Regions from separate parts of the Laceyella tengchongensis genome, predicted to be linked through region 1. Evidence: riboswitches for the same ligand, from Rfam matches in the RefSeq annotation. Region 1 holds a riboswitch; each other region holds the start of a gene.
The links. A riboswitch is a leader RNA that binds a small molecule or an ion and turns the genes downstream of it on or off. The one in region 1 is predicted to bind thiamine pyrophosphate.
Positions count from the first base shown of each region.

Region 1 (4,630 bases):
ATGTTCATGCGACGCACCGCAAATGTCAGCACCTCCGTTCCTGATGCGTCCACCGCCTTTTTTTGCACCTCAAACGATGGGAATTTGCCAGTTCCCAAAAACAGACGAGAATGAAATGTATGATTTCCTATTTTGAGCATGTGGCTCATCCTCCCCCTACAAATTGAACAATCTCTACTTGATCTCCATCTTGCAATCCCACACGCGGATAATCGTCCCGCGTCAATACCGTCCGATTGTGTTCCACGACGATAATGCGCGACGCCAAATTTAAGGCGGCGACCAAATCAGCCACCGTCTCGGTGCCTTCAGCCACAGTGAATGACTTTCCATTCAACTGAATGATCACATTTATCCCTCCTCCCACTTCTGTACATCCGCCTGGTTCATCGGGGCAAACGCGGCCAATTCGGGTACTGGCTCTCCCAGAAGCAGTCGAGCAACGGCATCGCCTGTGGCAGCGCTGAGCAAAATGCCGTTCCGGTAATGACCAGTCGCAATCACTGCCCGGTTCTCATCGCCCAACTGCCCGACATAGGGAAAACGGTTTGGCGTACCGGGCCGCAATCCGGCCCAACTACGGGTGTGCAGACTATCCCGCAATCTAGGCACCAAATTAAAAGCAGATTGCAACAATCTCTGCACAGCTTCGGCGGTCACCTCTTCGTCCCATGCCCCATCCCGTTCCGTCGCACCCACAATGATTTCACCATTGGCCTTGGGCACAAGGTAACACTCCGGGCCATACAGCGTCCGGCTGAACAGCGGCTGTTTTGGTCGCAATGCCAATGACTCCCCCTTGACCGGCGTCATCGGCAAATGCCAACCCAATTTCTGGGCGATGGACTGGCTCCATACCCCTGCGGTGATAACAATCCAGTCCGCAATCCAATGCCCCTGCGCGGTATCAACGTGCCACGTCCCGTCGGGGCTATGCTCAATCGCCCGTACCTCGGTGCCTTCCACCAGATTGGCCCCCAGCCGTTTCGCCGCTGACGCCAATGCCTGTGTCAACTTGGGAGCGGATACCTGCCAATCCTCTGGTAGGTACAATCCTCCCCTCACTTCCGGGTGGAGACTCGGTTCGAGCGCCAAACATTCCTCCGGCTCCAGCCAACGCGCAGTCTGCCCATAAGCGGTTTGCCATGCCTGACGCTCCCGCAAACGCTTCACATCCTCTTCAAACCGGGCCACCTTCAGCAACCCGGCCCGGTTCAACTCAATGTCCACCCCGGTCCGTTCTAGCAACTCCGCTTGCAACGCCGGGAACATCGAGCGGCTCTGTAAACAAAACTCGGTCAAGGGCCCGGGTTCATCCATCTCCACCTGCGCTCCCAGCATGCCCGCCGCCGCGGATGAAGCGTGGCTCCCAATTGCGTCTCGCTCGACGACCACGCTTTTGATCCCCCGTCGGGCCAAATGAAAGGCGATGGAGCATCCCATCACGCCTCCCCCAATAATCAACACCTCAGCAGTCTGCATTTTCCCACCTTCTTCTCAGCTCTCTGGCCACACGCTCCGGCTGTTCATGATCGACCACCGCAGAGATGACAGCGATGCCATGGCAACCGGCACGCTTGATCTCTGCCACGTTGCCCGTGCCGATGCCTCCGACGGCAATCATCGGGATCTTAACCTGTTCCACCCACACCCGCAGCTGGCCGCTTCCCAACGGCGGCAATCCCGGTTTGGAAGCAGAAGGAAAGATATGGCCGACCATCAGATAGTCGGCACCTTCGTCCGCGGCCCGCTCCGCCGCCGCCAATGAATGAACCGACTTTCCCACCCGAATCGCCGGGGACATAGCGGGCGGAAACGGCATCCGCTCAGGAAGATGAATCCCCCCCAGTCCCAGCGCTTCCGCCACGGTCACGGAACTGTTGACGATCAACGATTTCGCCGGAATGCCAGCAGACAACAGCGCTTTGGCTCTTTGCATCAACTCGTCATCCGACAGCTGCTTGTACCGCAAATGAAACCAATCCACCTCCGGCACGAGTCGAAGCCAACATCGCGCCAACTCCTGCACGGTCTGCTTAGAACTTGAAATCACGTGCAATTCCAATTTCATCACCACAACATAAAAAACCCGATATCCATGGGGATATCGGGCTACTGATCAAAAAAGGGTTCACGATCTTCCCCACTTCCTTTCGCTGGCATTACCCAGTTCAAGTTCAAAGGGTTGGAACCGACTTGTTCCTCTCAGCACAGCACAACCTGTGCACCCCTAGTGGTACGACAACTTATTCATTTGTCCAATCTCATTTTAAATCAAAACGATTATTTTCTCAACTTCACTAATTGTATCCCTTCTGGCGTAGCAAATGATTCCACGATCGTAAATCCATGCTTTAAGTAACAGTTGATTGCAGGGCGGTTGGCTTGTCCCGTTTGCACCTCCCAGATGGCGGCACCATCCAGTTCCAAGGCGTGCGATAGCAAGCGCGAAGCAATTCCCCGCCGAAAGTACGCCGGGTGAATCGCCAACCGGCAAATGTCTACCAGCTGCCCATTCTGTTCATATGAAAGGACGCCGACCAGCACATCCTGCTCATAATAACCAATAAAGGTTTCCGGCGAGCATTTCAGCGAATCTTCTGTATCGTTTAGCGGCGGCAATTGATCACAACCGATGATCTCGGCCTCAATACGGTAGGCTCGTTGTTGGATCTCCACGATCCGACTTAATGTAACCGGATCTTTCATGTCCAGTATGCGCATCATCGGCTACTCGCTCCTTAAGGGATTTCTATGGCGACATCGCCATGAATAAACGTTTGGCATGCCAGACGCCGGCCGGACGCCAAATCCGTTTCATTCAAATGGTGCAATTCCGGCTCTGTGTAATCACTGCATTGACTGCTACCCTCGATCACACGCACGCGGCACGTCCCGCACCGACCCGTCGTGCACTTGAACGGAATCGGAATCGACCGCGACGCCGCTTCCAGCAAAAGGTTGGCTCCTTCAGCCACTTCCATTTCTTTCGTCTGTCCGGCGATGTGGATACTCACTTTAGCCATTGTTTAGCCCTCCCCCATGAAAAAACCATCACGTCAACATGTGATGGTGTGTTGCTTTGCTATTTATTGCTTCGTGTGATAGGAGTTGTTGTTGTTTTGGTTCCATAAGTACCAACCCAACCAGATCACCACAACGGGAAGCACAATCCATAACAATCGGGCGCCGTATTTGTGCATCACACCGAAAACCATTTCCCAATTCGCGCCAAGCACATGCCCCAGACCGATAAAGGTGGCGCACCAAAAAAACGCCCCCGTATAGGCGAACAGGGAAAACCGGGCTAACGATATCTTGGAAATACCGGCGAGGTAAGCGGTGACATGGCGTACGCCAGGAATGAAATATCCAACAAATAGCAACCAGTTTCCATACTTGCGGAACAAGAGTTGTGTGATACGCAAGCGGCGGCGCGTAATAAAAATCTTGCCACCGTATTTCTTGAGGAACGGATACCCCAAGCGCACCCCCAAATAATAGCTGATGCTGATTCCGCAAGCCGATCCCAAGAACGAACTGAGGAAAGCGAGGTAGAGATTAAGTTGACCCGTTGAGGTGAGATAACCGAGAAACGTCATCATGATCTCATCAGGCAACGGCAATCCCGCGATCCCCAACACTAAAAAGAAAAAAATCCCGATATACCCGTATTGTTGTAACAGCTCCAGTAATGTTTGTTCCATGGTCTAACCCCGTTTACCCAATACGTACAAACAACTTAAGAATATCATACTTTCCCGTCCAGCAAAAGATGCGATCCCGCCCATGGTCAGTCGGTGAAGCCGGAGATAAGCTTAATCCCGTTCAACTGCATGTGATAAAGAAAAACGGTGTTCATTAGGTCCGCATGATGGGCCATCGCCCCAATTTGCTCGGCCGTCTCCACCGGCAAATCGTATGTCCGCACATGGGAAACAGGGACAATCACTTGCGTTTGGGCGTTAACTTGATTGGCTAGCAACCGAATGCCCATCGCATTTTGGTAAATGCATAAATCGGTGCAATCTCCTACCACGATAAAAGAGCTGGGGCCGGCGGCGAAAACCTGGTCCAACCAGTCGCAAAACCGGACGCCTTCTCGATTTACTCCAAACAACCCGTTGGTGGCGTTTTTGCGGAACAATTGGACACCCGGCGCGTCAAAGACTGGCTTCAATTCATCCACCACTTCCGCCTCCACTGTGCCTTGCACGCAATGGGGAGCAAATGCGGTGAATTCAATTGCGTCAGCCGGATGGTCGTCATTGAGGAAAATGATATTTTCCGTCGGCAAGCCTTGCGCTATTAGCGTTTGGGCTAGCTCTGACACCGGCTTCACCATTTCGCGCACGCGCGGACTGGCTAAAGGCCCCACATCGCAAAACCCTTTCAACACATCGACAAAAACAAGATACACCCGTTCCCAGGCCCCCAATTGGTCCTTAATCTGAGTGATGGACCAGACGGGCGCTTCAGCCACGACCCGCTCCATATGACCAATGGCTTCAACATGATGTTGCAACTGGATCGCCTCCGCTTTTAAGATGATTCGCTCTCATCTTAACAAAGACAAGCTTGTTTTAAAAGAAGGAATGGGTCAGATAAAACGGGTCATCTCCTTCATTTT
Region 1 covers NZ_FXTU01000002.1:338,415-343,044, forward strand. Annotated here, with positions in the region: gene QQZ12_RS05220 (thiazole synthase) at 1-140, opposite strand, end outside; gene thiS (sulfur carrier protein ThiS) at 146-349, opposite strand; gene thiO (glycine oxidase ThiO) at 352-1,482, opposite strand; gene QQZ12_RS05235 (thiamine phosphate synthase) at 1,469-2,071, opposite strand; TPP riboswitch at 2,132-2,242, opposite strand; gene QQZ12_RS05240 (GNAT family N-acetyltransferase) at 2,284-2,727, opposite strand; gene QQZ12_RS05245 (2Fe-2S iron-sulfur cluster-binding protein) at 2,742-3,026, opposite strand; gene QQZ12_RS05250 (DedA family protein) at 3,090-3,707, opposite strand; gene QQZ12_RS05255 (isochorismatase family protein) at 3,794-4,525, opposite strand; gene QQZ12_RS05260 (M42 family metallopeptidase) at 4,601-4,630, opposite strand, start outside.

Region 2 (4,630 bases), on a different contig from region 1:
GGATCGGAACGTTTGGGCGTCCAGATCGCCCCCACATTTTATGGGTAGGTGCAACAGGTGAGCTGGAGCGCTTGCATGCTCTGCAATCGCTGGTGACAGCTAGAATGCGTCCACTCGGCTTTAAGCCCGATGATCGTCCATACCGCCCACACATCACCTTGGCCCGTAAATACCGACAAAGTCGGTTTCCCTATGATCGCCTGAACGAAATAAGCTTGTCGCCAGAGATTGAAGAGCCTTGGTTGGTAGAGGGCGTGGTCTTGTACCGCTCCCACTTGGGTCGCATTCCCATGTATGAGGCAATCGGCTGGTATCCATTTGAACATAAAAAAGAAGAAACGCCGTGATCAGCGTTTCTTCTTTGTTGTTGGCAGGGTTACTGGTATAAAGAGGAACCTTTCTCTTTAAATTCCTCCGCTTTTTCCTTCAAGCCTACTTCCGCTGCTTCGGCCAGACTTAACCCGTTTTGCTCGGCATATTCGCGAATATCTTGCGTAATCCGCATGCTGCAGAACTTGGGGCCGCACATGGAGCAGAAATGGGCCGTCTTGGCCGGTTCCGCTGGCAAGGTTTCATCATGGTATTCCTGCGCCCGTACGGGATCGAGAGAGAGGTTAAACTGGTCGCGCCAGCGGAACTCAAACCGCGCTTTGGACAAGGCATCGTCCCGTTTTTGGGCGCCAGGGTGGCCTTTCGCCAGATCGGCGGCATGAGCGGCGATTTTGTACGCGATTACCCCTTCTTTGACGTCTTCTTTATTAGGTAACCCCAGATGCTCTTTCGGGGTGACATAACAAAGCATGGCTGTCCCGAACCAACCGATCATTGCCGCGCCGATGGCTGAAGTGATGTGATCGTAGCCTGGCGCGATGTCGGTCGTCAATGGGCCTAGCGTGTAGAAGGGAGCTTCTTGGCACACTTCTTGTTGAATGTCCACATTTTCTTTGATTTTATGCATCGGCACGTGGCCAGGCCCTTCAATCATCACTTGCACATCGTATTCCCAAGCGATCTTGGTCAGTTCGCCCAAGGTATACAGTTCAGCCATCTGCGCCTCATCATTGGCATCCGCAATCGATCCGGGACGCAATCCATCTCCGAGAGAGACGGAAATATCATAGCTCCGCAGGATCTCGCAGATTTCCCGGAAATGCGTGTACAAGAAGTTTTCCTGGTGATGGGCGAGACACCAAGCTGCCATAATCGAACCGCCGCGAGACACAATACCTGTCGTACGGTTGGCAGTGAGCGGGATGTATCGCAACAATACACCCGCATGAATGGTGAAATAGTCAACGCCTTGCTCGGCTTGTTCGATCAGCGTGTCGCGGTACATTTCCCAAGTGAGCTTGGCCGGATCGCCACCCGCTTTTTCAAGCGCTTGGTAAATAGGCACGGTGCCCACTGGCACGGGTGAGTTGCGGATGATCCATTCCCGGGTGTTGTGGATGTTTTTCCCTGTGGATAGATCCATGATCGTGTCAGCACCCCACAGGGTAGCCCAAGTCATTTTTTCCACTTCTTCTTCAATGGAAGAGGTTACGGCGGAGTTACCGATGTTGGCGTTGATTTTGACGTGAAAATTTTTGCCGATAATCATCGGTTCCGCTTCTGGATGGTTGATGTTGCTCGGAATGATTGCGCGTCCGCTAGCCACTTCTTCCCGAACGAATTCAGGCGTCACATTTTCACGGATAGCGATAAATTCCATCTCCGGCGTGATGATGCCCTTACGCGCGTAGTGCATCTGGGTTACGCTTTGGCCAGGGCGCGCGCGCAATGGGTGTGAACCCGTTTGGGGAAAGGTGCGGAAGAGATTCGCTTTTTCCTCGGATTTGAACCCATTGTCAATCGGTTGCACCTTGCGGCCTTCGTATTCTTCCACGTCCCCGCGTTCCAGAATCCATTGCCGCCGCAGTTTGGGCAAACCTTGCTCCAAATTGATCGGAGCGTCTGGATCGGTGTACGGGCCGCTGGTATCATAGACGCGCAACGGTTCATTTGGGGTTTCTCCCTGGGCATGGGCGGTCGGTGACAATCGAATCTCCCGCATTGGCACCTGAATGTCCGGGCGTGAACCGGGCACATATACCTTGCGGCTATTTGGAAAAAAATATCGTTCCATATCACAACACTCCTTGCGCTCTTGTTCGGACGGTCATATGGACAGGAGTTTGGCGCGCAGGGGCAAACGGAGGCGATGGTCGGGGGGCGATTGGAAATGGCGGTGCGTGCAAGCGCATCCGACCTGTGCGGCGAGTCGATGCGCCGTGAGGAGAATGCGGTGGTGTGTATGTGTGCATAGAAAAAGCCATACGCCCAGCGCGTATGACTTGAATGGTCAAAGTGTGAAGGAGCGCATCATAGCGGAAAATCCGTCGACAAGCGGTCTTGTCCCGACAAGGATCCCACAATGAAGCGGTTCCAACCCATCCCTACGCTGGCATTACCCAGATCAGGTTAACCGGTCGGCGGCAGAGTGCTCCGCCCTCTCAGCCTGGCTTACTCCAAGCTCCCGTCTTTCACATATGAAGGTGTCCAAAATTAAAGTATCATGACAATAATTTTCTGTCAACAAAGAATAGGTATGCCGTTCACATATTTGTCATTATTTTGCGAAAAAAGCGGGTTGGTGCCTGATTTTATCAAGCTATACTTAAATTGTAAGTGTTTGGTTGGAGAGTGAAATTTATTCTGGGATTAGAACATAAACATACACAATCATACATGGAATTTCAGCGTAATTGGGTTAGGAAGGGATGGGTGAATCATGCGGATTGAATGGTCTCATGTCAGAAAATGTTATGAAATATCTGATACACGGACCCGCCCAGCTCGGAACCAAATGAAAAACATCGGCTTACTTGATTTTTCAGCATCGGTCAGTGAAGGGATCACAGTGGTTCTAGGGCCGCGGGGAGCGGGCAAGTCCACTTTGCTCCGGGTGACGGCGACAGTGATGGTGCCGGATGATGGCAATGTGCTGTATCAACTGACGGACAAAGAAACGGTGGAATGGTCGCGGGGACGCTTGATGGCATCGGGAATATCCAGTGTGTCGCCGCTCAAACAAATCATTAGCTATATTCCGCATGCTAAGCAGCTTGACAATGACATGACCGTGGAACAGTCGCTGATCATGCAAGCGCGGAGCAAGCGGGTGTTGCGGTCTCGCAAACGGGCGATGGAACTGCTGACGCGTTGGGGATTGGCCGGTGTGCGCCATACGCCGTTGTACCAACTGCGCGGTGGGGCGCTGAAGCGCTTTTTATTGGCGCACGGATTGATCGGCAAGCCGCGCATATGGATCTTGGACGAGCCTACAGAGGGGCTGGACCCTTTGGGGCGGGCATTGTTGTGGCAAGAATTGCGGCACCCGTCCAAAGGCCGGATTACGCTGATCGCCACAGAACGGGATATGGCTTTGGCTGAACTGGCCGATCAATTGATTTTGATGGAATGTGGCCAATGCCGGCGTCACGGCAAGCGAAAATGGCTGACTGCTGGTGTTAAGGAAGGCACGGTTAGTGCATGGTATCGGACGATGCAGACTTTTTCCTATCAACAAGAACGATAACGGGATGAGGGAACCAGCATGGCAGAATTGGAATTAAGGCTGGCGGAGACGGATGAGGAAAGACAGTGGCTGGAAGCGTTATGGAAAAAGGAATGGGGCGGAACGACGATGATCACGCGCGGGCGTAGCACCGCTTTGGCGGATGTGCAGGCAGTGATCGCCTACAGTGGCGGGGAACCCGTGGGAGCGGTCACTTGGCGCATGGACGAACAAGATGCCGAACTGATGAGCCTCAATGCCTTTCGGGAAGGTCAAGGCATCGGCGGGGCATTGCTGGCACGCGCAGAGCAGGAAGTGAAATCCATGGGGACGACGCGCCTGTACCTGATCACCACCAATGACAATCTGCATGCGCTTGCTTTTTATCAAAAGCAGGGCTATCGGTTGGTGCGCCTGTTTCCAGGGGCTGTCGATGCCGCACGCCGGATGAAGCCGACCATTCCGGTCATCGGGCACCATGGGATTCCTTTGCGCGATGAGTTAGAGCTGGCGAAGGCATGGTGACGGCGAATATGCAAGGTGTGGCAACGCCCCCACTTGACGGTGTGCGTGAAGGGGGGGAGGGTTGCCTTTTGACTGGTGAATTGGCTCGCGCAAGGCTTTGTTTTTTAGAAAGCAAGCTGGATTTCCATAGCGAAGGTTGTTCACGCGAACAGCAATGAGAGGAGATTACCCATCGCCTCGATGGTCATGGGGATCGCATAGTTGAACATAGGTCCGAAGACAAATTGACCTAGCGGTGTGATGGCCAAGATAAGAAATACAAAAATGCCCCACTGTTCATATTGTCCCATCTTGGCTCGTAGGCGGGGAGAGACCAAGTCTTCCACGATGCGATAGCCATCCAGCGGTGGGAACGGGTATAGATTGAAGAAGAACAACAACACATTGATATGGACGATGGTGCCGAACAGGGTGTTGACGATATAACCGACTTGCGCAGACATCCCTTCTATTAGGCCCGCGGCGGTGGCTACCATCCAGAGCGCCATGGTGATCAATGCGACAAGAAGATTGCTGAATGGGCCAGCAAAGGTGACGAGAATGCTGTAC
Region 2 covers NZ_FXTU01000004.1:269,513-274,142, forward strand. Annotated here, with positions in the region: gene thpR (RNA 2',3'-cyclic phosphodiesterase) at 1-347, shown strand, start outside; gene thiC (phosphomethylpyrimidine synthase ThiC) at 377-2,125, opposite strand; TPP riboswitch at 2,416-2,529, opposite strand; gene QQZ12_RS10755 (ABC transporter ATP-binding protein) at 2,771-3,577, shown strand; gene QQZ12_RS10760 (GNAT family N-acetyltransferase) at 3,596-4,081, shown strand; gene QQZ12_RS10765 (site-2 protease family protein) at 4,222-4,630, opposite strand, start outside.
Region 2: it holds a riboswitch for thiamine pyrophosphate, as region 1 does, so the genes downstream of both, thiC (phosphomethylpyrimidine synthase ThiC) here and QQZ12_RS05235 (thiamine phosphate synthase) in region 1, are expected to answer to the same signal.

Region 3 (4,630 bases), on a different contig from region 1:
TGTGCGCGGTATTTGGCCATCTCCCCTACTTGCAGGGAGTACGTACCCGGATCTTGTTTGCCCAGCAAAGCAGCCAGCCAGCCGGCCCAGCTACTGTACGCCAAGTCGGCCAAATGAGAACCTTCATGGGGCGAGCCCAAGGTGACTACTTTGTTAACATAGCGGTAAGCGCCATAATGGATCAAAGCGGCTTGAGAATCGGGGCCGCCCTTGCTGTGGGCGACAATATTCACTTTTTGGCCGAAGTGGTTATAGATTTTCTCCAGCATTCCAGCGAGCAGGCGCCCGTTGTCCATCGGAGTGGCCGCATCACCGCCGGGTGCGTCGTACAGCTGAACGAACGCCGTCCGATACCCTTTGTTGTATGCGGTTTCATACATATCATTCACACCGTGGTAGTTGGTTTCTTCCCACCAGCTTTGCGCCCTGCTGTGCAAGCCTTGCACAAAGACGATCGGTGGCTTGCTGAGGTCAGCATTGGCCGGGGTAGCCCCGATGAACCAAGTTCCCGGAGCGGTGCTGTTGCCCGGTGCTGGTAGCGCTTCCATTTGTGCCCCGTCGAAGGAGACTTGCCCCATCGGTTGCGGATCAGGAATTTTCCCGGTAGCTCCAACCGTTTGGTATGGCATGATCAGCAACACACTGACCAGCAACATCAACCACACTTGCCGGCGCTTTTGCATGTAACATCCCTCCATTTTTAATGAAAACGGCATCCGCTTATCCCTTTGTCGCTTTTGTGAAAATTTCCATAAATTTTCAAGCAACCCTGCTTGTAACAAAGGTAAAACAACAATGATTTCTTGCTTTAGAGCAAAAACGTTGCTGAGATAAGCGCATCCAATCCAATTGTATAATATTAAAAACATTAGTTCTATAAAGATTACATAAAATATTCGTTAATTAATTTAAATAATCAATTTATTCGGAACGAATAAACTAAAAAAGCCTGACCACCGCAGATGGGCGTGTCAGACTGGCGCTCACATTACCTTTACCTTTGTCAGGTTGGCTGGGCAGAATACATAAACTCACTTTTTTTAATAAATACCTCGTCATGCTGAACACATAGGAGAACGGTGTTGGAACCGCCGCACTCCTCAACTCCTGCTGTCAGATTGTCGCAACCGCTCCACGAGTTGCTGCATGTCGGCAGGCAATGGAGATTCCCAAGCCATCCATTCTTTCCGACGAGGATGAAACAATTTCAAGTAAGTGGCATGCAGGGCTTGCCGGGCGATCAAATCTTGGTCCCCACCTGTGCCATATACGTCATCACCGATGATCGGATGGCCGATAGAAGCGAGATGCAAGCGGATTTGGTGCGTCCGACCCGTTTCCAGTGAGAGCCGCACCAAGGTGGCCGCAGCCATCCGTTCCACCACTTCATAATGGGTCACCGCCGGATACCCTTCACCGGACTCGCTGACCGTGCGACTGATTTTCTGTTCAGAATCGATGTAAATCGCTTTGTCGATCGTACCTCGGTCACTGGCAAAGCGGTGATGTGTGCAAGCCAGATAAACACGCTCATATCGTTTCTCCGCCATCTGCTCGGCCAAAAAAGCGTGGGCATAAGCATGTTTACCGACGACCAACAAGCCGGAAGTGTCACGGTCCAGCCGGGTGACCGGGCGCATACGGTGTTTCTCCCCTCGCTCAGACCAATACTGCATCAAGCCGTTGGCCAAGGTTCCGTCTGGATACCCCCTGGTCGGATGGACCACCAAGCCAGGCGGTTTGTCAATGACGATGAGATCCTCATCCTCGTAAACAACGGTGAAATCGACGGGCTGAGGAGGGATATGATCCGTCTCTTCCGTTTGCATGCGGATCACGATCTGATCGCCGGCCTTGACCCGAGCCGTAAAATAGATGAACTCCCCATTTACCGTCACCAGGCGGTTTAGCTTCATCCGCGTCATAAAGCGCCTGGAAAAGCGGTATTGGCGGCGCAACACTTGATGAAGCATCAGGCCGTCTTCCTGGGAAGTGACAGTGTGTGTAAATGAAGCTTTGTTTTCTTGTTCCATGAACCGATTCAATCCTTCATCTCAGAGTGTGAGTCGATCGCTCCTCAAGTGGCTGGCGGTGATACGCGGCCGCCTTGGGGAGGCTGGCTGATGGATGTAGTATATCACGCTCACCTCGGAAACGAAACGCACCGCTTCTTGTCTCTGCACATAAATCCCTATGGACAAGCAGGAAGAGTTTCCGTATAATGAGCCCGAAACAACATACAAACCCATGGGGGAGCTGGATAATGGCCGGCTGAGAGTGTGTGCCGACACACAGACCCTTTCACCTGATCCGGGTAATGCCGGCGTAGGGATTTGGATTGTGATAGACATATCTGTCTGGCTAAACCAACGCCTCCCGGTCAGGGGGCGTTTTTTTTGTTGCGCGCGCTGGCCAAAGCATGAAAACGCTATTACCACCTCCATGGGCACATCAGGGAGCCTGGTGAAAAGAAAAGGAGCGGTTGTTAATGAAGAAACAATGGTGGAAGATCGGACTTACCATTGCTCTCTGCCTGTCCGCCGTGGCTTGCGGCAACCCTGCATCGTCCGGGACGACAGATGGGCAAAACACAGGAAAGAAGATCACCTTGGTCCTTGATTGGACTCCCAACACCAACCACACCGGCCTTTATGTGGCCAAAGAGAAAGGGTATTTCAAACAAGCCGGATTGGATGTGGACATCATCCAACCAGGTGAAAGCGGAGCGGAGCAAATGGTGGCCGGCGGCAAAGCTGATTTCGGCGTGAGCTACCAAGAAGCCGTCACACAAGCCCGCGTGCAAAAGGTACCGATTGTTTCAATCGCCGCAGTGATCCAGCACAATACGTCTGGTTTTGCGTCCCCTGTTTCCAAAAACATCCAAAAACCGAAGGGTTTTGAAGGCAAGACCTACGGCGGATTTGGCTCGCCGGTGGAAAAGCAGATGCTTGCTTCATTGATGCAACGGGAACAGGCCGATGTGAACAAAGTGAATATCATCAACACTGGAAACACGGACTTCTTCACTGCGGTAAAACGAAATGTGGACTTCATGTGGATTTATTATGGATGGACTGGCATCGAAGCGGAGTTGAAGGGCCAAAAACTGAACATGATCTATCTCACTGATTATGCCAAAGAGCTAGATTATTACACTCCTGTCCTGATCACCAACGAGCAGAAGATCAAACAGGACCCCGCGACCGTGAAAGCATTCATGAAAGCAGTCAGCCAAGGATACCAATTTGCGATTAAACAGCCGCAGGAAGCCGCCGACATCCTGAGCCGGGCGGAACCTGACCTCGACCCGAAACTGGTGCATAAGAGCCAAGCCTGGTTAAGCCCGCGCTACCAAGGAGATGCTCCCGCTTGGGGCGTGCAAAAGAAAGAAGTGTGGGCTGGTTACGCCGAATGGATGAAACAACACGGCTTGCTGGAAGGCACGTTTCAACCTGAGCAAGCGTTTACCAATGCCTTTCTACCTGAGGGGGGTAAATGAAAATGGCACAAGCGCTAGTGAGCGTGCAGATTCTGCCGCATACCCCAAATGGGGAGAGCGTCATCCCCTATGTAGACAGAGCGATCGAAATCATTCAGCAAGCAGGGTGCCTTACCGCGTCGGCCCGCTGGAAACGACGATGGAAGGGGAATTGCCTGAGCTGTTGGCGATTATCGAGCGCATGAATGAGGCCATGATCGAAATGGGCTGTCCCAGCGTGTTGCATCAGGTGAAAATCTACTTTAATCCCGCCGGCGCATCGATCCGCGGGTTGACAGGCAAATATGATGAAAAACAGTAAAGCGTTGGCCCCATTCGGCATGATTTTGTTGTTGTTAGCCGGATGGGAACTAACCGTGCGCACCAAACAGGTGGAAGCGTGGCTGTTGCCAGCGCCCTCCGCTGTATATGAGGCTTGGACGGCGTCTGTGGATCGGACGCTGGAACACCTTGGGGCGACAGTGGGAATCGCCTTGAGCGGACTGGGCTTTGGTCTTGTGGCTGGACTGCTCCTCGCCACGCTCTTTCATCTGTCACCTTTGTTGCGCGCCATGTTCCAACCGCTGGTGGTATTGTCGCAAAACGTGCCGATGATCGCCTTGGCGCCGCTCTTGATCATGTGGCTTGGCTTTGGCGACATGCCCAAAATCTTGGTGGTAGCGATCGCTTGCTTCTTTCCGATCGCCGTATCTACGATGGACGGGTTCCGACAGACCGACCGCACCCTGCTCATCTACATGGAAATGGCCGGAGCCACACGCTGGCAACGCTTTAGCAAGCTGGAATGGCCTTCCGCCTTGCCTGCCTTTTTCTCCGGCCTAAAACTGGCGGCCACCTACAGCGTGATGGGCGCCGTGATCGCCGAATGGCTGGGAGCCAAAGAAGGGCTCGGCGTTATGATGCAACTCGCCTCCGCATCTTTCCGCACGGACAGGGTCTTTTTGGCGATGTTTTTCATCGCCGGAGTGAGCTTGCTTCTGTACGCCGCCATCTGTCTCATCGAGCGGCTGGTGGTTCGATGGCGCCCGCAAGTGAAGGGAGGGACACCCCGATGAAGCTGGAAGTAACTGGCCTTTCCTTCGCTTATGGACAACGTCCTGTGATCGACGACCTTCATTTTGTTGTGCGTCA
Region 3 covers NZ_FXTU01000004.1:223,666-228,295, reverse strand. Annotated here, with positions in the region: gene QQZ12_RS10540 (esterase/lipase family protein) at 1-683, opposite strand, end outside; gene QQZ12_RS10535 (RluA family pseudouridine synthase) at 1,101-2,033, opposite strand; TPP riboswitch at 2,240-2,349, shown strand; gene QQZ12_RS10530 (ABC transporter substrate-binding protein) at 2,489-3,499, shown strand; partial or broken gene QQZ12_RS10525 (thiamine-binding protein) at 3,502-3,800, shown strand; gene QQZ12_RS10520 (ABC transporter permease) at 3,784-4,554, shown strand; gene QQZ12_RS10515 (ABC transporter ATP-binding protein) at 4,551-4,630, shown strand, end outside.
Region 3: it holds a riboswitch for thiamine pyrophosphate, as region 1 does, so the genes downstream of both, QQZ12_RS10530 (ABC transporter substrate-binding protein) here and QQZ12_RS05235 (thiamine phosphate synthase) in region 1, are expected to answer to the same signal.